3 linked regions of the Methylibium petroleiphilum PM1 genome follow. The protein of the gene in region 2 interacts with the protein of the main gene of each other region in a pairwise test. Links are inferred from orthologs where the notes say so. Each region holds a gene or a part of one and is shown on either strand. Other genes may lie near its edges.

Region 1 (7,737 bases), 1.6 Mb from region 2 along the record:
GGACTGGATCATGTCCTTCGGCAACGGCGACACCACCTACACCGAATCGTGGACCGCCGCGCGCTCGAGCGACTGGCACGTCTACCGCTCGGTCGACGAGGAGTGGGAGCGCACCCACTACCAGCGCCAGTCGACCATCGTCGGGATGATCTCGCAGGCGATCGAGAACGCGCGCCGCTCGGGCGCCGCGCAGCGCTACGACAAGACCTGGGTCAAGGTCCTGGAGAAGCATCTCGGCGCCTACAAGCATGCGGAGTTCGGGCTCGGAACCTCGCTGATGCACGCGCAGCGGTACGGCTACACACAGATGATCAACTCGACGATCCTGACCAATTCGTCATACAAGCTGCGCTTCGCCCAGGACATCACGCTCTACCTCGGTGACATCGGCCTCGACATCGAGGGCTTCGACGCCGAGATCGGCAAGACGCAGTGGCTGGAAGATCCGATCTGGCAACCCACGCGCCAGCTGATCGAGGCCATCGGCGGTGCGACCGACTACCTCGAGAAGTACTTCGCGGTGAACATGGTGTTCGAGCCGCTGGTGGGCGAGCTGTTCCGCAGCGGCTTCTTCATGCAGGCCGCCGCCGCGCAGAACGACTTCCTGACGCCGACCGTGGTGTCCTCGGCCGAAGGCGACTACCAGCGCAACCTCGCCAACTCGGTCGAGCTGTTCCACATGCTCACCGCCGACGCCACCCACGGCGCGCACAACAAGGCCCTGTTCGCCGGCTGGATGGCGCGCTACGGCGACATGGCCGTGAGCGCCGCCAAGAACCTGCAGCCGATCTGGTCGCTGCCGCGCACCAAGGTCGCGCAGTTCGAGGCTGCCTATGCCGCCGCCGTCGAGCGCGTGAAGGCCATCTCGCAGCAGATCGGCGTGGCACTGCCGGCCTCGCTGGCCGCCTGACGCCCCCCGACCCCACTGAACCAAGGACAACACCATGTCAGCTACCACGAACAGCAGTTCGATCTTCAAGGCCTTCAAGGATCTGGCCTTCGAGGAAACCGTGTCCCACCAGTGCGGTGTGACGATGAACGACAGCGTCGAGGCGCGCGCGATCGCCGAGCTGATGGCCACCAAGCCCGGCATCCGCGTGACCTACATGCCCGCGATGATCCGCATCGACGGCGAGGGCCGCATCGAGTTCAAGATGGACGAGATCGCCGAGACGCTGGGCCGCGAGATGACGCCCCACCTGTTCGAGATCTCCACCTCGACCCACTACGGTCGGATGGTGATGGTCGACGAGAACACCGTGGTCCTGTTCGGGAACATGGAAGAAGCGATGCAGTACGAATAGTGCCCCCGCCTGCGATGGGCGCCGCGGCGTCCATCGCAGGGGCACTTGAACAGCCAGCCACACGAGAGACAGAGGAGACGAGCCATGCCCAACATCATGTTGCATGACGAAGAGGCACGCCTGGCGCTGGGCCGGGGTGTCGCGAAGCTGGCCAAGGCGGTCCGCGGGACGCTGGGCCCGCGCGGCATGAACGCCATCATCGACCGCCCGATCGGCACGCCGATCATCTCGCGCGACGGTGTCAGCATCGCCGCCGAGATCGAGCTCGAGGACCCGTTCGAGAACATCGGCGCGCAGGTGCTGCGCGAGGTCTCGAAGCAGACCAACGAGATCGCCGGCGATGGCACCACCACGGCCACGGTGCTGGCCGATGCGCTGGTGCAGGACGGCCTGGCCTGCCTGGCCAAAGGCGCGAATCCGGTGGAGCTGGTGGAAGGCCTGGAGCGCGGCGTGGCCGCGGCCATCGGGCTGCTGAAGTCGGCGGCGACGCCGCTGGCGAACACCGAGGCCCTGCGCGCCGTGGCGGTGGTGGCGGCGAACGACGAGACGACCGGCCACCTGGTGGCCGAGGCCCTGGAACGCGTGGGCGCCGACGGCATCGTCGACGTCGAGTTCGGCACCACCGTCGAGACGGTGCTGGACGTGGTGGACGGCATGGCCTTCGACCGCGGCTACCTGTCGCACCACATGATCTCCGACGTCGAGAAGATGCAGGTGGTGCTGGAGCAGCCACTGATCCTGATGACGGACCAGCGCCTGCAGACCCAGGAGGAGGTCGGGCTGCTGCTGCGACTGGCCGGCGAGGCCAAGCGCCCGCTGCTCATCATCGCGGACGAGGTGGCTCCGGCGTGCATCGTCACGCTGCTGGCCTGGCGCGAGAAGTCCGGCATCCCGGTGGCGGCCATCCATCCGCCCGAGTACGGACACTGGCGCAAGGCCATGCTGGAGGACATCTCCATCCTGACCGGTGGCCGCGTGATCGCGCGCGACCTTGGCGGCAGCCTGGGCGCGGTGGAACTGCGCGACCTGGGCCGCGCGCGCCAGGTGCGGATCTCGTCCAACCAGACGGTCATCAGCGCCGGCGGTGGCGATCCGGCACTGATCGCCGCGCGCCGCCAGCAGGTGGCACGCCAGCACGAACTGGCGCCGCCGAACATCGACAAGGACAAGCTCAAGGAGCGGCTGTCGAAGCTGTCGGGCGGGACCGCGCTGCTGCAGGTGGGCGGTGCGACGCCGGTGGAGCAGAAGCGCCGCCTCCACCTGGTGGAGGACGCCATCCACGCGGCACGCGCTGCGGTCGCCGAAGGAGTGGTCCCCGGCGGCGGCCTGGCCCTGCTGCGGGTGTCGAGCGGGCTGGACGCCGAGGTGGCGCGCAGCGAGGGTGCGGTGCGCGAAGGCGTGCGCCTGTTGCAGCGCGCGCTGCAGCAGCCGCTGCGCCACATCGCCGCCAACGCCGGCCTCGACGGCCCGGCGGCGGTGCGCAAGGCGCTGGACTCGGCGCCGGGGGTCGGGCTCGACGCACGCGACGGCCGCTTCGTCGACCTGGCGGCGGTCGGGATTATCGACCCGGTGAAGGTGAGCTACAGCGCCGTGCGCAATGCCGTCTCGGTGGCGGCGCTGATCCTCACCACGCAGACGCTCATCGCCAAGAAGCCGGAAGACATGGACCCCACCGCGGGCCCGGCGCTGGGCGGGGGTGCGGAGCGGCTGGGGCGGCAATGACGCGTCGCCGGCGCACCCGGCTGATCTGCGGACTGGTGATCACGGGCGCAGGCCTCGTGATCGCCATCGCCGGACTCGTCGGGCACTGGTTCTGACGGCCGGGATGTTGGGCGACAGGCACGACAAGAAGAAGGAGGGGACATGACCAACCTCGAGCAAAGCGTGGACATGCGTTGGCGTGTCCCGGGACAGTGGCGCATGTTCGGCTTCATCGGGCCGGCGGCCATGGTGAGCGTGGGCTACATGGACCCGGGCAACTGGGCCACCGACCTGGAGGGCGGCGCGCGCTTCGGCTATCAGCTGCTGTGGGTGCTGCTGGCGTCGAACATCATCGCGGTGCTGCTGCAGAGTCTGGCCGCGCGGCTGGGCATCGTCGGTCGACTCGACCTCGCCCAGGCCTGCCGGGCCGGCTACTCGCGCCCGGTGTCGATGGCGCTGTGGGTGCTGTGCGAGCTGGCGATCATCGCCTGCGACCTGGCCGAGCTGCTGGGCAGCGCGATTGCACTCAACATGCTGTTCGGCATCCCGCTGCTATGGGGTGTGGTCATCACCGCCTTCGACGTGATGCTCATCATGGTGCTGCAGCACTACGGCATCCGCAAGCTCGAGGCCGTGGTCGCCGCACTGGTGCTCACCATCGGCGTGTGCATGGCGATCGAGATGGTGCTGGTGCAGCCGGTGCTCGGCGACATCGTCGGCGGCCTGGTCCCGCGCATCGACGCCAACAGCCTGCTGGTCGCGATCGGCATCCTCGGCGCGACGGTGATGCCGCACAACCTCTACCTGCATTCGTCGCTGGTGCAGACGCGTCGCATCTCGCACACCCCCCAGGGCCAGCGCGAGGCCATCCGCTACAACTTCGTCGACACGCTGCTGGCGCTGAACATCGCGTTCATCATCAATGCGTCGATCCTGGTGCTGTCGGCCTCGACCTTCTTCACGCAGGGCATCGAGGTCAATGAGCTCCAGCAGGCGCACAGCCTGCTGACGCCGCTGGTCGGCACCACGCTGGCGGCCACCGTGTTCGCGATCGCACTGCTCGCCGCCGGCCAGAGCTCCACGCTCACCGGCACGCTGGCGGGCCAGGTGGTGATGGAGGGCTTCCTGTCGCTGCGCATGAGCCCGCTGGCGCGCCGGCTGCTGACCCGCGGGCTGGCCATCGTGCCGGCCGTCGGGGTGCTGCTCTACCAGGGCGATGCCGGCGTGCTGCAGCTGCTGATCATGAGCCAGGTGGTGCTGAGCCTGCAGCTGCCGTTCGCCATCGTGCCGCTGGTCCGGTTCACGAGCGATCGACAACTGATGGGTCAGTTCGCCAGCCCGCGCTGGGTCCGGGTCGCCGCCTGGTCGGCCGCGGCCGGCATCGTGTCGCTGAACGCCTGGCTGGTGTGGCGCACGCTGGCTGCAGGTTCCGCGGACGGTGCGCCCTGGTATGCCTACGTGCTGGTCGGTGCCTTGACGACCCTGCTGTTGTGGATCTCGTGCGTGCCCCTGAAACTGTCTGCACCGGCGGTGCTGGAGGAGCGAGCTGCCTAGGGTGCGGCCCCGATGGCAATGCAGGGGCGCGTGACGCCCAATCCCGGAACAAGCAAGGCGCGCTGAGGCACCACGCCCGGACGAGCCCGCAGGTCGGAGGAGACAGCCATGGTCAACAGCCATTTCCCCAAGCCCGTGACGACGCCGCCGTTGTCGATCGGGCCACAAGGCGAGTTCGAGCCGCAAGGTGTTCGGGAGACCACACAGGCCTGGGAGCAGTTCGTCTCCGGGCAGTCGCTCGTGCAGTCGGCCGTGCCCAAGCACGTGCTGTCGTCGTGGCAGCGCAGCCGCCGCTTCGGCGTCGAACCCGGCTCGCGCAAGGCCCCGCTCGCGATCCGGGGCGACGACGAGCTCGAGCAGCTCCGGCTGCGCAACCGCGATCTGGTCTGGGCCGCGCAGGGCATCTTCATGTCGTCGGCACACCTGCTCGCGAAGTCGGGCTCGATCATGCTGCTGACCGATGCCACCGGCATCGTGCTCGAATCATCGGGCGATGCGCGCACGCTGGACGCGGCGCAGGATATCCACCTGACCCACGGCGGCAACTGGAACGAGAGCGTGGTCGGTACCAACGGCATCGGCACCGCGCTGGCCACCGGCCGGCCGATCCAGGTGCATGCCGCGCAGCATTTCTGCGAAGGCATCAAGAGCTGGACCTGCGCGGCCGCCCCGGTCTACCTGTCCGGCACCGATCAGCTGCTCGGCGTGATCGATATCTCGGGCCCGCCCGCGACCTTCCAGCTCAACAACCTCGCGCTCGCCGTGGCGTGCGCCCGGCAGATCGAGTCGGTGCTGGCCGAGCGCACCAGCCGCGAGCACAACGTGCTGCTGGAGGCCTGCCTCAACCACCCGGGGCGGGCCGGCGCCGCCGCCATGGTGGTGATCGACCGCAACGCGCGCATCGTGCACAGCAGCGGCTGCCTCACGCCGGATCTCGCGGTGCGGCTGGCGGACGGTCTCAAGGGGCGCCAGATCTCCGCCTGGAACAACCGGCTGCCGGACGGGCTGCTGGGCGAATGGATGAACCCGGTGCGCCTCGACGGCAGCGCGATCGGCGCGCTGCTGATCGTGCCCAAGCGCTCGATCGGCCGGATCCTGCAGCGCCCGGAAGGCGATCTGCCCCAGCTTCCGGCACCGGCCGCGCCGACCCTCGCCGCCGCCCCGGCACCGGAGTGCCTGCCGGGCGTGGTGGGCGCCAGCAGTGTCTTTCGCGGCGCGATCGAACGCACCAAGCTGCTCGGGCGTCGCCGGGTCTCGGTGCTGATCCAGGGCGAAACCGGAGCGGGCAAGGAGTTGTTCGCCCGCGCACTGCACGAGGAGGAGCGCAAGGGCGGCAGCTTCGTGGCCTTCAACTGCGGCGCGACGACCAAGGAGCTGATCGGCAGCGAGCTCTTCGGGCACGTGCGCGGCGCCTTCACCGGGGCCACCAGCGAAGGACGAGCCGGGCGCTTCGAACTCGCCCACGGCGGCACCTTGTGCCTCGACGAGGTGGGCGAGCTGCCGCTGGACCTGCAGCCGGTGCTGCTGCGCGCGCTCGAGGAGGGCGTGGTCTACCGGCTCGGCGACACCACGCCGCGGCCGGTCGACGTGCGGCTGGTGGCGATGACCAACCGTGATCTGCTGCAGGAGGTCGAGGCAGGGCGCTTCCGTCGCGATCTCTTCCATCGCATCGGCGTCACGCGGATCCAGGTGCCGGCCCTGCGGGAACGCGATGGCGACGTCGACCTGCTCGTCGACCACTTCGTGCGGACGCTGTCGGTGCGCCATGGCGTCGCGAGCCGGGAGATCGGCCCGGACGTTCGGCAGCTGTTGCGGGCCTATGCCTGGCCCGGCAATGTGCGTGAACTGCGCAACGTGATCGAGTCGCTCCTGCTCACCTCCGATGACGAGGTGGTGCGGCGGGAGGAGTTGCCGGCAGAACTGCTGGCGACGCTCGACGGCGCCAAGGCTCCGGCGCTCGACGCCGATCTCACGAGCCTGGAGGCCACTGAACGCCTGACCATCCTGCAGGCGATCCAGCGCGTGCACGGCAACCTGGCGTTGGCTGCACGGGTGCTCGGCATCTCGCGCAGCACGCTGTACCGGAAGGTCGAGCGCTACCAGCTCGACGATGTCGTGAAGGCGAGCAACGATGGCGAAAACTGAAGCGCGAGCAGTACGCGACGTTTCGCCGCGCACCGATCCACCGCAGCACGGAGCCCCGACCGGCTCCGGGGCGGTGAAAGCCGGTGCGGGCCGGGCACGTCATGCCGGCGTATTACCGATGACCGCCTTCGTCGTGAAACACTCCATCGAGCGGCCCGCATCCAATGCACCGCGAAGGACTCCCTGATGTGCAAGCTCTATGTCCAGGCCGATCCCCTCCAGTACGAACCTCGGCAGCGATCCGTCCGCATCCACGGCGTCATCACCAGCATCCGGCTCGAGAACCTGATGTGGCGGGTTCTGTCCGACATCGCCTCCGAACAGAAGTGCACGACGAACGCGCTGATCACCAAGCTGTACGACGAGGCGACCACGCACCGTTCGGAGTCGGCCAACTTCGCATCCTTCCTGCGCGTCACCTGCGTCCGCCACCTGATCGATTCCGGCCGGCTGGGCCGGGAGCGCGACCGGGTCCGGCGCGAGGCGGAAGAGGAGACCTGGGACATCGAGGAAAGCCAGGCGGTGTTCGCGCACTAGAGAGCACCGTGGAGATTCCAGCCCCCCTTCCGGCGGGAGCGGTCGGCCCCGCGGCGAGTCCGGGACCGTTGCGCGCCGGTCCGCCGCGCAGCTTCGACGAGTTCGAGCGGCGCCTGCCCCGTGGCGCGGCCCTGGCCTCCGCGGGCTGGGCCGGGCAGCGTGCGGCCACGCTGGCACGTCGGGCCGGCGCCTGCGACCAGCTGATCACCGCCGCGCTGGTGCACGACTTCGCGCGCTACTTCGACGGCCGCGAGGAAGCCTGCGTGGCCCGGCGCAGCGCCGACCTGCTCGTCGACGTGTTCCCGGCGCCAGTGCTCGAACCGATGCGCTGCCTCGACCGGCAGGCGGCGCGGCCGGCCGACGCCGGTGTCGAACCGGCGCCCCGCGCCATCACGCAGGGCCGGCGGCTGCGTGCCTACATCGATTCGGCGAGCACCTGCAGCGACGACCTGCTGCTGCCGTGGAAGACGCTGCTCGACATCGCGCGGCGCACCTC
Region 2 (2,919 bases):
CCGGCGCGTGCCGGAGCTGCGCTTCGTCAACCACTACCACGACGACCCGGGCTACATCCTTGCGCTCGGTCGCTGCATCGAAGACCACTGGATGCGCAACGGCCGCGCCGAGCGGCTGGTGCTCAGCTTCCACGGCGTGCCCGAACGAACGCTGCGCCTCGGTGATCCGTATCACTGCGAGTGCCAGAAGACAGCGCGGTTGCTGACCGAGCGGCTGGCACTGAAGCCCGAGCAGGTGCTGGTGACCTTCCAGAGCCGCTTCGGCAAGGCCAAGTGGCTGGAGCCCTACACCGAGCCGACTTTGGTGCAGCTGGCGCAGCAGGGCATCCGGCGCGTCGACGTGGCCTGCCCCGGCTTCACCTCGGACTGCCTCGAAACGCTGGAAGAGATTGCGCAGGAAGCCCGTGAGGCCTACCTGCATGCCGGTGGCGAGACGTTCCACTACATCCCCTGCCTGAACGATCGGCACGAGTGGATCGCCGCGCTCAGCGACATCGCGATCCGCCACCTGCAAGGCTGGCCGACCCAAACGGCGCCGGATCCGGCGGCCCTGCAGGCCCAGGCTCTTCGGGCCCGCCAACTGGGGGCCCAGGCATGAGCACAACCGGGCCGGGGGTTCGCCTCGACAAATGGCTGTGGGCCGCGCGCTTCTACAAGACGCGCAGTCTCGCCGCCGAGGAGATCGGCAAGCACCGGATCGAGGTCAACGGCGTACCGGCCAAGGCCTCGCGCGAAGTCCGGGTCGGCGACGAACTGCACCTGCGCCAGAACGGTGGCCTGTCGCGTACGGTGATCGTGCGCGGCGTGTCCAGCGTGCGCGGCCCGGCCCCCCAGGCCCAGGCCCTGTACGAGGAGACCGCAGCCAGCCTCGCGCAACGCGAAGCCCGTGCCGAGCAGCTGCGCACCGCGCCCGAGCCCGCCCTCAGCATCGACCAGGGCCGCCCCACCAAGCGCGACCGGCGCCAGCTCGCCGACTGGGACCGCTGGAGCGCCGCGCTGGACAGATAGCGCGGCCGGGGGCTGCAGCCCAGACATCGTCGCCGCACCGGGCGCCGCTGGTGCCTGCCACAGATCAAAATGCCCCTCTTGAAAATACGGACTCCGGCCCAAGCTGTTGTCCGTTCCCGCAGAAGCTCACCCTGAAAATGGAAAAACCTGAAGAAAATCAAGCACCTGGCGCGCCCGAGCCCTCCTTTGCCGCAGACACGCCGGACTTGAACAACGCCGCCGCCGCATCGACGCCCGAGCAGCGCCTGGCCGAACTGGAAGCCAAGCATTCCGAGATGGCCGATGCCTACCTGCGCGCCAAGGCCGAGGCGGAGAACACCCGGCGCCGTGCCGAAGAGGAAATGAGCAAGGCCCGAAAGTTTGCGGTCGAAGGCTTCGCCGACAGCCTGCTGCCCGTGAAGGACAGCCTGGAGGCCGCCCTCGCGATCGAGGGGGCCACCGTCGAGCAGTTGCGCGAGGGCACGCATGCAACGCTGCGCCAACTGGCCACCGCGCTGGAGCGCAACAAGGTGATCGAGATCTCGCCGCCCGCCGGCACCAAGTTCGACCCCCATCAACACCAGGCGATCACGATGGTGCCGGTCGAGCAGGAGGCCAACACCGTGGTGGCCGTGCTGCAGAAGGGTTACCTGATCGCCGACCGCGTGCTGCGCCCGGCGCTCGTCACCGTCGCCGCGCCGAAATAACACCGCACCCTCTTGAATCAGCGGAAGTTATCCACAGCTTCCCAGCAACAGATTTCAGCTTGAAGGAGTTTTGACCATGGCCAAGATCATCGGCATCGACCTGGGGACCACCAACTCGTGCGTCGCCATCATGGAAGGCAATACCACCAAGGTGATCGAGAACAGCGAAGGTGCGCGCACCACGCCGTCGATCATCGCCTACCAGGAGGACGGCGAGGTGCTCGTCGGCGCGTCGGCCAAGCGGCAGGCCGTCACCAACCCGCGCAACACGCTGTACGCGGTGAAGCGCCTGATCGGCCGCAAGTTCACCGAGAAGGAAGTGCAGAAGGACATCGACCTGATGCCCTACACCATCGCCGCGGCCGAAAACGGCGACGCCTGGGTCGAGGTGCGGGGCAACAAGCTCGCGCCGCCGCAGGTGAGCGCCGAGGTGCTGCGCAAGATGAAGAAGACCGCCGAGGACTACCTCGGCGAGACGGTGACCGAGGCCGTGATCACCGTGCCTGCCTACTTCAATGATGCGCAGCGCCAGGCCACCAAGGACGCCGGCCGCATCGCCGGTCTGGACGTCAAGCGCATCATCAACGAGCCGACCGCGGCCGCGCTGGCCTTCGGCCTGGACAAGCACAACGACGGCAAGGGCGGCGACCGCAAGATCGCCGTGTACGACCTCGGCGGCGGCACCTTCGACATCTCGATCATCGAGATCGCCGATGTCGACGGCGAGATGCAGTTCGAGGTGCTGTCGACCAACGGCGACACCTTCCTCGGCGGCGAGGACTTCGACCAGCGCGTCATCGACTACATCATCGCCGAGTTCAAGAAGGAGCAAGGCGTCGACCTGAGCAAGGACGTGCTCGCGCTGCAGCGGCTGAAGGAAGCAGCCGAGAAAGCCAAGATCGAGCTCTCCAACAGCACGCAGACCGACATCAACCTGCCCTACGTGACGGCCGATGCCAGCGGCCCGAAGCACCTGAACATCAAGCTCACGCGCGCCAAGCTCGAGGCGCTGGTCGAGGAACTGATCGAACGCACGATCGCGCCCTGCCGCACCGCCATCAAGGACGCCGGGGTCTCCACCAGCCAGATCAACGACGTGATCCTGGTCGGCGGCATGACCCGCATGCCCAAGGTGCAGGAGAAGGTCAAGGAGTTCTTCGGCCAGGAGCCGCGCAAGGACGTGAACCCGGACGAGGCGGTGGCAGTCGGTGCCGCCATCCAGGGT
Region 3 (7,813 bases), 2.2 Mb from region 2 along the record:
GATCGCATCGCAAGCGCCAGATCGCCCTCCTTCAGCACCAGCGGCTGACCGTTCTCCATGTCGGTGGCGACGGCACGAAAGGGCGTGGGCAGGCGGTCGAAATCGCGCACCGCACGCACCGGCAGCGTGTACCGGCGCAGCAGCGACTCCAGCCCGCGGCTCGACAGCGTGCCGATCGGCACGCGCAGCTCGCCGTCGCGCAGGCCGATCTCGAGCGCCGAGGCGATCTCGAAGTCCGTCTCCTTGCGCCGCTGCGACAGCTCGCGGCGCGCGACGCGGGTCGCGAACAGCTGGTCCCAGTCGACCTTGAGCAGCTCGCGCTCCAGCGACTCGGCGCTCATGCCGCTCGCATACAAGCCGCCGATGATCGCGCCCATCGAGGTGCCTGCGATCACATCGATCGGGATGCGCTCGCGCTCCAGCACCTTCAGCACGCCGACGTGCGCGAGACCGCGCGCTCCCCCACCCGACAGCACGAGGCCGATGCGCGGCCGCCCCGCGGGTTGCAAGGATCGAGGCTCGGGTGCCGCGGCACGGGCCGCGGCCGGGGCGGAGGCGGCAGACGCGGCGGCCGGCAGTGGCGACGGTGACATGCCGCCCGCCTCGGCCATTGCCGCCGCTGCGACGATCGCAACGATCAAGCCTCCCCGGAGCGACGACAGGACGCGGATGCGGTACATGCCGGGATTGTGCGGGGCTCTCGCACGATCCCCGCGACGGTGGCGCGATGACGCCGCGCCTCAGCCCAACGTGGTGTCGCGGCCGCGCGGCGGCGCCATCAGGGCGTCGACGGCGCGCTCGATGAGGTTGCGCTGCTCCAGTGGCCCGGCCAGGCCGCCGTCGGCCAGGCGCTCGAGCGCACGCCGCGTGAGGCCGTGCGTGAGTCCGAGTTCGGCGTCGCTGAACAGCCAGTGCTCGCGCGACTCGTCGACCCACAACACGCGCGCCACGGTCCAGTCGCCGCGGGCGACCAACCGGCACCAGGTACCGACCGCCAGGTGCTGCAGCCAGCCGCGCGCGCCCGCCACCGGCGCCTCGGGCATCAGCGCCGCCGGCACGGTGTCGAGCGTCGCGATGTCGAACATCGAGTCGCCGGCCGGCGTGCGCGGCGCTGGCTCGTCCGGCAGTTCTTCCTCGCGCATCCGGCGCACGATTTCCTCTGGCGTGAGGGACACCGCCGCACTCCCGATCGGCCGCAACAGGTCGGTGTGGCATGCCATCAGGGTGGCCAGCACGGCATCGCGTTGCGAGGGAGGTGTGGCGATGCGCGCCATGCCCTGCTGCAGTCGCTGCACCAGGCCCGGCACCGCGGCCACCAGGCGGCGACGGTCGTCCTCGCTGCGCAGCGGCGCAAGGCTGGCGAGCAGATCCGGCACCACGGCCAGCAGACCGCGCGTCGTGTCGGCCTGCTCGCCGTCGTTGATCAGGGCATGCGCCAGCACCTCGGGCCACGGCCCGGTGAGGAAGTGCTGCAGCGTCTCGTCCAGCACCACCGCCGCGGCCGGGCGGGCCGGCGTACTGCCCTCGATGCGCCACGGCGAGGTCGCGTCCTGCAGTTCGAGTCGCACCTGCCGGCGCAGCGCCTCGACCATCGTGACGCGCCGCGCGGCCGCCTGCAGCTTGGCGATCGGCGCAGCGGCCTCACGCCGCTCGGCGTCGAGCTCGCCGACCAGCAGCGAATCGAGCGCGGTCAGCGCCTGCGCGTGCACCGCGATCGCCGGCGTGGCCGCCTGCAGGCGCGTGAACAGCACCTCGACGTCGAGCAGCAACGCGCACAGCCGGGGATCATCGTCGTCCTGGAAGCCGGCCGTGTGCGACGCGAGCCGAATCATCATCTGCCAGATCGGGTGCGAGTGATCCTCCAGCACCCGGGGCTCGCGCAGCGCCACGCGCAGCAACGGTGCCTGCAAGCTGGCCAGCGTGGAACGCACCGGCAGCGGCAGCAGCGCGTCGTCGAGCACGGCGCCGCTCAGGTGGGCCACCAGCAGCATGATCTCGCGGTCGTCGTCGTGGCGGCCGGCCGCCTCGAGGAAGGGCAGCCGGGCCATCAGGCGGTCGGCGCCCTGGATCCCCAGCGGTCGCCGCGCCAGCACATGCACCAGATTGCGGTCGAGCTGCTGCAGCGAATCGGCCTCGTCCATCGGACCGGCGCGCGTGGCACCGTCGATGTTCGCGTAGCGCGTGCTGAGGCGGCTGCGCAGGCTGTCGAGTGCGCCGGGACGCGTCAGGTCGTAGCCGGAATTCGGCGGCGCGACCCGCCGTGCCGCCGGCGTGGAGCTGGCCTTCCAGGCCGCCTGGCCGACCCCCCAGTCGGCCAGGCGCCGGCCGGCGTCGATCGCGACCTGCTTCAGCGCCTGTGCCAGCGGCTCGCCGCTGGCGCGCATCAGTGCCTTGCGGGCCGGTGCGCCGAGGCCCAGCACCTCGCTGGCGTCCCACACCGCCCGCACCAGCAGCTCGGGCCGCAGCAGGTTGGAGGTCGCGCGCACCGCGTCCTGGCCGCGCAGCGTCGCTGTGCGCGACTGCAGCTCGTGCAGCTCGTGCTCGGCGGCGTGGTCGACCAGCTGCACCGCGCGCAGCAGCTCGATGTTCTCTTCGGCCTCGGCTTCGTCGACCAGCGTCAGCGCTTCGGCCGACCAGGCCGGACGCGGCGACAGCGTCGCGCCCGCGTCGGGCGCGCCGGCCTCGATCTCGCTGCGCCAGCGCGAACCCAGCAACTCACCGACGCGACGCGCCCACAGCGGATGGTTGTGACGCAGGGCCAGCTCGGCGTCGTCGCGCGGGCGCGCCGGCAGTTCGCGCAGCGCGCTGCGGGTGGTCGGTGCGTGCAGCGCCTGCAGGGCCTCGTTCGCGACCCGGCTCATCCAGCGCGGCACCTCCGCGAGACAGCTGTCGAGGTAGCGCTGCAGCAGCGGCGAGACATCCATGCGCCCGATTATCCCGGGAGCGTTCGCCGAACGCGCATGAAAAAGGGCCGCATTTCTGCGGCCCTTGCTGACGCGGTTCTGGGCAGAGCCCAGGCGGCCGGCCTCCCGTGGGAGGCCGGCGGGACATCACATGTCCATGCCCATGCCACCCATGCCGCCCATGCCACCCGGCATGCCGCCGGCCGGCGCGTCGTCCTTGGGCGACTCGGCGACCATGGCTTCCGTCGTCAGCATCAGCGCGGCCACCGAGGCGGCGTTCTGCAGCGCGGTGCGGGTCACCTTGGTCGGGTCCAGGATGCCCATCTCGATCATGTCGCCGTAGGTGCCGTTGGCGGCGTTGTAGCCGTAGTTGCCCTTGCCGGCGAGCACGGCGTTCACCACCACGCTGGCTTCGTCACCGGCGTTGGTGACGATGATGCGCAGCGGCTCCTCGATCGCACGCAGGATCAGCTTGATGCCGGCGTCCTGGTCGGCGTTGTCGCCCTTGATCGCACCGGCGGCCTGCTTGGCGCGCAGCAGCGCCACGCCACCGCCGGCCACGATGCCTTCTTCCACCGCGGCACGCGTGGCGTGCAGGGCGTCTTCGACACGGGCCTTCTTTTCCTTCATCTCGACTTCGGTGGCGGCACCGACCTTGATGACGGCCACGCCGCCGGCGAGCTTGGCCACGCGCTCCTGGAGCTTCTCGCGGTCGTAGTCGCTGGTGGCTTCCTCGATCTGCACGCGCACCTGCTTGACGCGGGCTTCGATGTCGCCCGCGGCGCCGGCGCCGTCGATGATCGTGGTGTTTTCCTTGCCCACCTCGACGCGCTTGGCCTGGCCCAGGTCGGCCAGCGTGACCTTCTCGAGCGTCAGGCCGACTTCCTCGGCGATGACCTTGCCGCCGGTCAGGATCGCGATGTCCTCGAGCATCGCCTTGCGACGGTCACCGAAGCCCGGCGCCTTGACGGCCACGACCTTCAGGATGCCGCGGATGGTGTTGACCACCAGCGTCGCGAGCGCTTCGCCTTCGACTTCCTCGGCGATGATCAGCAGCGGACGGCCCGACTTGGCCACCTGCTCCAGCGTCGGCAGCAGGTCACGGATGTTGCTGATCTTCTTGTCGTAGAGCAGCACGAACGGGTTGTCGAGCACCGCGCTCTGCTTTTCCGGGTTGTTGATGAAGTAGGGCGACAGGTAGCCGCGGTCGAACTGCATGCCTTCGACCACGTCGAGCTCGTTGTTCAGGCTCTTGCCGTCTTCGACGGTGATGACGCCTTCCTTGCCGACCTTGTCCATCGCCGACGCGATGATCTGGCCGACGTCGTCGTCCGAATTCGCCGAGATGGTGCCGACCTGGGCGATTTCCTTGCTGGTGGTGGTCGGCTTCGACTGCTTCTTCAGCTGCTCGACCAAGCTCACGACGGCCTTGTCGATGCCGCGCTTCAGGTCCATCGGGTTCATGCCCGCGGCCACGTACTTCATGCCTTCGCGCACGATCGCCTGGGCCAGCACGGTGGCGGTGGTGGTGCCGTCACCGGCGTTGTCCGAGGTCTTGGAAGCGACTTCCTTGACCATCTGGGCGCCCATGTTCTGGAGCTTGTCCTTCAGCTCGATTTCCTTGGCCACGGACACACCGTCCTTGGTCACGGTCGGGGCGCCGAACGAACGCTCGAGCACCACGTTGCGGCCCTTCGGGCCCAGCGTCACCTTGACCGCGTTGGCCAGGATGTTCACGCCTTCGACCATGCGCGCGCGGGCTTCACCTCCGAAAACGACGTCTTTAGCTGCCATTTGTATTCTCCGAAATCTGATTTGCCGGCTCGCGCCGGGGAATTCTTCTGTCTACGGCCGACCCTTGGGGCCTTGACTTCGCTGCGCGAAGTCAGCCTGCGACGAAAGCAAATCGCACGCGATTTACTTTTCAACCACGGCGAAGAGGTCTTCCTCGCGCATCACCAGCAGTTCGTCACCGTCGACCTTGACGGTCTGGCCGCTGTACTTGCCGAACAGCACGCGATCGCCGACCTTGCAGTTCAGGGCGATGAAGTCGCCCTTGTCGTTGCGCTTGCCCGGACCCACGGCCAGCACTTCACCCTGGTCGGGCTTCTCGGCGGCGTTGTCGGGGATCACGATGCCCGAAGCGGTCTTGGTTTCCTGTTCGAGGCGCTTGACGATCACGCGATCGTGCAAAGGACGAAGTTTCATCGCATCTCCTTGATGGGTATCGAATATCTACGGACTTGTTTCGCGCAGTTAGCGCAAGCTCACAATTGCGCAGCCAGAGACGATGATGCCGTCTCCGGCTTGTTAGCACTCAGTCTGCGCGAGTGCTAGCGACAGATTATAGGGGTCGCTCACGGCGTTTCAATAGCGCCGCGCCCGGAGCGTGACGAAGGCCCGACTTGCGGCGGGCCGCCGCGGTCAGACCCCCGCCGTCTCGATCTCGCTGAAGGCGTGGTTCAGCCAGAGCTTGAGACGCTGGCGCTCCATCAGACCCAGGCTCGGGCCTTCGCTGCCGGGCGAGTTGCGCGCGGCCCAGAAGCTGCTGTTGCTGGCGTCGATCTTCTGCACCACCGAGTCGTGCAGGCGCTTGAGCGTGATCACACGAGCGCCCAGTGCCAGCGCGCGATCCTGTTCGCCCGACTTCTCGAGCTGGCTGAAGTCGTCGCCGCGGAGCTGGTTGCGCACCAGCACGTAGCGCAGGCGCCGGCCGAAGCGGTCGAGCAGGCGCTTGAGCAGATCGACCGAGTCCTTGCCGGAGTCCATCACGTGCCAGTAGTGGATGGCGACACCGGACATGTCGGCCAGGTCCAGCACGCCCGACTCATCCATCCACTTCACCAGAGGATCATGGGTCTGCGCTGCCAGGTCGACCAGCACACGGCGGCCCGGGGCCTCGATGGCCGCCTCGACGATCGCATCCAGCGCCTCGTAGCGATCGGCCAGCACCGGCGAGGCGTAGCCTGCATAGAAGCGCATCAGCGAGCCGTGCGAACGGTCGGTATCGAAGCCGGTGAACGGGACCTCGTGGTCGATGAGGTACTGCGCCAGCAGACGCGACACGAGCGATTTGCCGACACCGCCCTTCTCGCCGCCGATCATGTGGATCCTCGACGTGGTCGCGGTCTCGAGCGTGGGAATCTGCGTCATGCTGCTCAGCTCTCCATGGCGAAAGGCGGAACGTCGGCCGGCGGGATGCCAGGTCGAATTCGTCGCCCGGTGCGGGACATTGTGCAACGCAGCGAGTTGGGCCACACGGTGGGCCGCGCGATATCGCATCGCGTTCTGCTCCGCGACACGGCCCCTCGGCGGGGCCGGAACGGCTTCTATCATTCGGCATGTCCTCACCCGCTGCGCCGGCTGCCGGCCCGCCCTGGCTACAACGCTGCTTCGGTCCGTGGGTCAGGCTCGTGTCGCGCGAGACGCTGCGCGCCGACCTGCTGGCCGGCCTGCTGGGCGCCGTGCTGGTACTGCCTCAGGGCATCGCCTTCGCCTCGCTCGCCGGCCTGCCGCCGCAGTACGGCCTGGCCACCGCCATCCTGCCGTGCATCGTCGCGGCGCTGTTCGGCTCCAGCCTTCACGTGATGTCGGGGCCGACGAACGCGAACTCGCTGGCGCTGGCGGCCATGCTCACGCCGCTCGCCTGGGTGCGCAGCCCCGACTACATCGAGCTCGCGCTGACCGTCACGCTGCTGGTCGGCGTGATGCAGACCCTGATCGGCGCGCTGCGCCTGGGCAGCATCGCCAACTTCATCTCGCCGGCGGCCTTGCTCGGCTTCACCGCCGGCGCCTCGGTGCTGATTGCGCTGCATGCCCTGCCCGACCTGCTGGGCATGAGTTCCGGCACCGGGTTGAGGCCGATGCTCGAGGCCCTCTGGCAGCGGCCGCTCGAGGTGGTGCACCTCGGTTCGCTGGTCGTCGGCGTGGTGGCCCTCGCGGTCACGCTCGCCGTGCGGCACTGGCAGCGGCGCTGGCCCGCGCTTCTGCTGGGGCTGGCGGCCGGCACGCTGGTCGCGGTGCTGCTGAACGCCGGCCATGAGGACGGCACGTTCTGGCACGTCGAGCAGATCGGTGAGGTGCCGCTGCCCTGGCCCCGCTGGCACTGGCCCGACATCGACATCTCGCGGCTGCGCGACCTGGTCAGCATCGCCTTCGCCCTGACGCTGGTGGCGCTCGCCCAGTCGATCTCGATCGCCAAGGCCGTGGCCGCCCGCTCGGGCCAGCGCATCGACGCCAACCGCGAGTTCCTCGGCCAGGGCCTGTCCAACGTGGTGGGAGGCCTGACCTCCGCCTATGTCTCCTGCGGATCGCTGAACCGTTCGATCCCCAACCTCGAGGCCGGTGCGCGCACGCCACTGGCTTCGGTGTTCTCGGCCGGGCTGCTGCTGTTGCTGGTGCTGGTGAGCGCCCCGCTGCTGGCGCTGATCCCGAACGCGGCGATCGCCGCGGTGCTGCTGCCGGTCGCCTGGAACCTGCTCGACCTGCCCGGCTGGCGGCGCCTGATGCGGCTAGAACGCAGCGACTTCGCGATCGCTGCGGCCACCGCGGTGGCCACCGTGAGCCTCAGGCTCGAGATCGCGATACTGCTCGGCAGCATCCTGTCGCTGAGCAGCTACCTGCAACGCACGGCGCGGCCGGCCATGCGCACGATGGGGTTCGATTCCGTGGCGCCGGACCGCCCCTTCGTCGTGCTCGACGGCCAGACCGAGGCGCTGCCGGAGTGCCCGCAGCTCAAGCTGCTGCGCATGGAGGGGGCGGTCTACTTCGGCGCCGCCCAGCACGTGTCGGACACCCTGCACCACCTGCGCGCGGCGCCCGCCGCGCCGCGCCACCTGCTGGTCATGAGCAAGAGCATGAACTTCATCGACCCGGCCGGGGCCCAGGTCTGGGACGAGGAGCTGCGCGCC

What was found.
Region 1: the proteins of grpE (region 2) and MPE_RS04770 interact in binary tests that used the Escherichia coli proteins (3 or more experiments, as listed by UniProt). The link is inferred for Methylibium petroleiphilum PM1 from one-to-one orthologs.
Region 3: the proteins of grpE (region 2) and groL interact in binary tests that used the Escherichia coli proteins (3 or more experiments, as listed by UniProt). The link is inferred for Methylibium petroleiphilum PM1 from one-to-one orthologs.

What each region holds. Positions count from the first base shown.
Region 1 is NC_008825.1:1,008,871-1,016,607, forward strand. The notes cover bases 2,457-5,363. They hold MPE_RS04770 (Nramp family divalent metal transporter), read left to right. Parts: upstream 2,457-3,167; coding sequence 3,168-4,559; downstream 4,560-5,363. Other genes in these bases: MPE_RS04765 (molecular chaperone GroEL), read left to right, coding at 2,457-3,026; MPE_RS04775 (sigma-54-dependent Fis family transcriptional regulator), read left to right, coding at 4,668-5,363. In the rest of the region: MPE_RS04755 (aromatic/alkene monooxygenase hydroxylase subunit beta), read left to right, coding at 1-910; MPE_RS04760 (MmoB/DmpM family protein), read left to right, coding at 945-1,304; more of MPE_RS04765, read left to right, coding at 1,389-2,456; more of MPE_RS04775, read left to right, coding at 5,364-6,704; MPE_RS04780 (ribbon-helix-helix domain-containing protein), read left to right, coding at 6,891-7,241; MPE_RS04785 (hypothetical protein), read left to right, coding at 7,310-7,737. UniProt on the Escherichia coli protein: H(+)-stimulated, divalent metal cation uptake system. Involved in manganese and iron uptake. Can also transport cadmium, cobalt, zinc and to a lesser extent nickel and copper. Involved in response to reactive oxygen.
Region 2 is NC_008825.1:2,659,539-2,662,457, forward strand. It holds grpE (nucleotide exchange factor GrpE), read left to right. Parts: upstream 1-1,145; coding sequence 1,146-1,694; downstream 1,695-2,919. Other genes in the region: hemH (ferrochelatase), read left to right, coding at 1-598; MPE_RS12590 (RNA-binding S4 domain-containing protein), read left to right, coding at 595-1,008; dnaK (molecular chaperone DnaK), read left to right, coding at 1,771-2,919. UniProt on the Escherichia coli protein: Participates actively in the response to hyperosmotic and heat shock by preventing the aggregation of stress-denatured proteins, in association with DnaK and GrpE. It is the nucleotide exchange factor for DnaK and may function as a thermosensor.
Region 3 is NC_008825.1:460,701-468,513, reverse strand. The notes cover bases 2,375-5,357. They hold groL (chaperonin GroEL), read right to left. Parts: upstream 4,698-5,357; coding sequence 3,051-4,697; downstream 2,375-3,050. Other genes in these bases: MPE_RS02130 (P-loop NTPase family protein), read right to left, coding at 5,328-5,357; MPE_RS02135 (co-chaperone GroES), read right to left, coding at 4,821-5,111; MPE_RS02145 (DUF1631 family protein), read right to left, coding at 2,375-2,924. Also shown: MPE_RS02150 (patatin-like phospholipase family protein), read right to left, coding at 1-680; more of MPE_RS02145, read right to left, coding at 741-2,374; more of MPE_RS02130, read right to left, coding at 5,358-6,056; MPE_RS02125 (SulP family inorganic anion transporter), read left to right, coding at 6,245-7,813.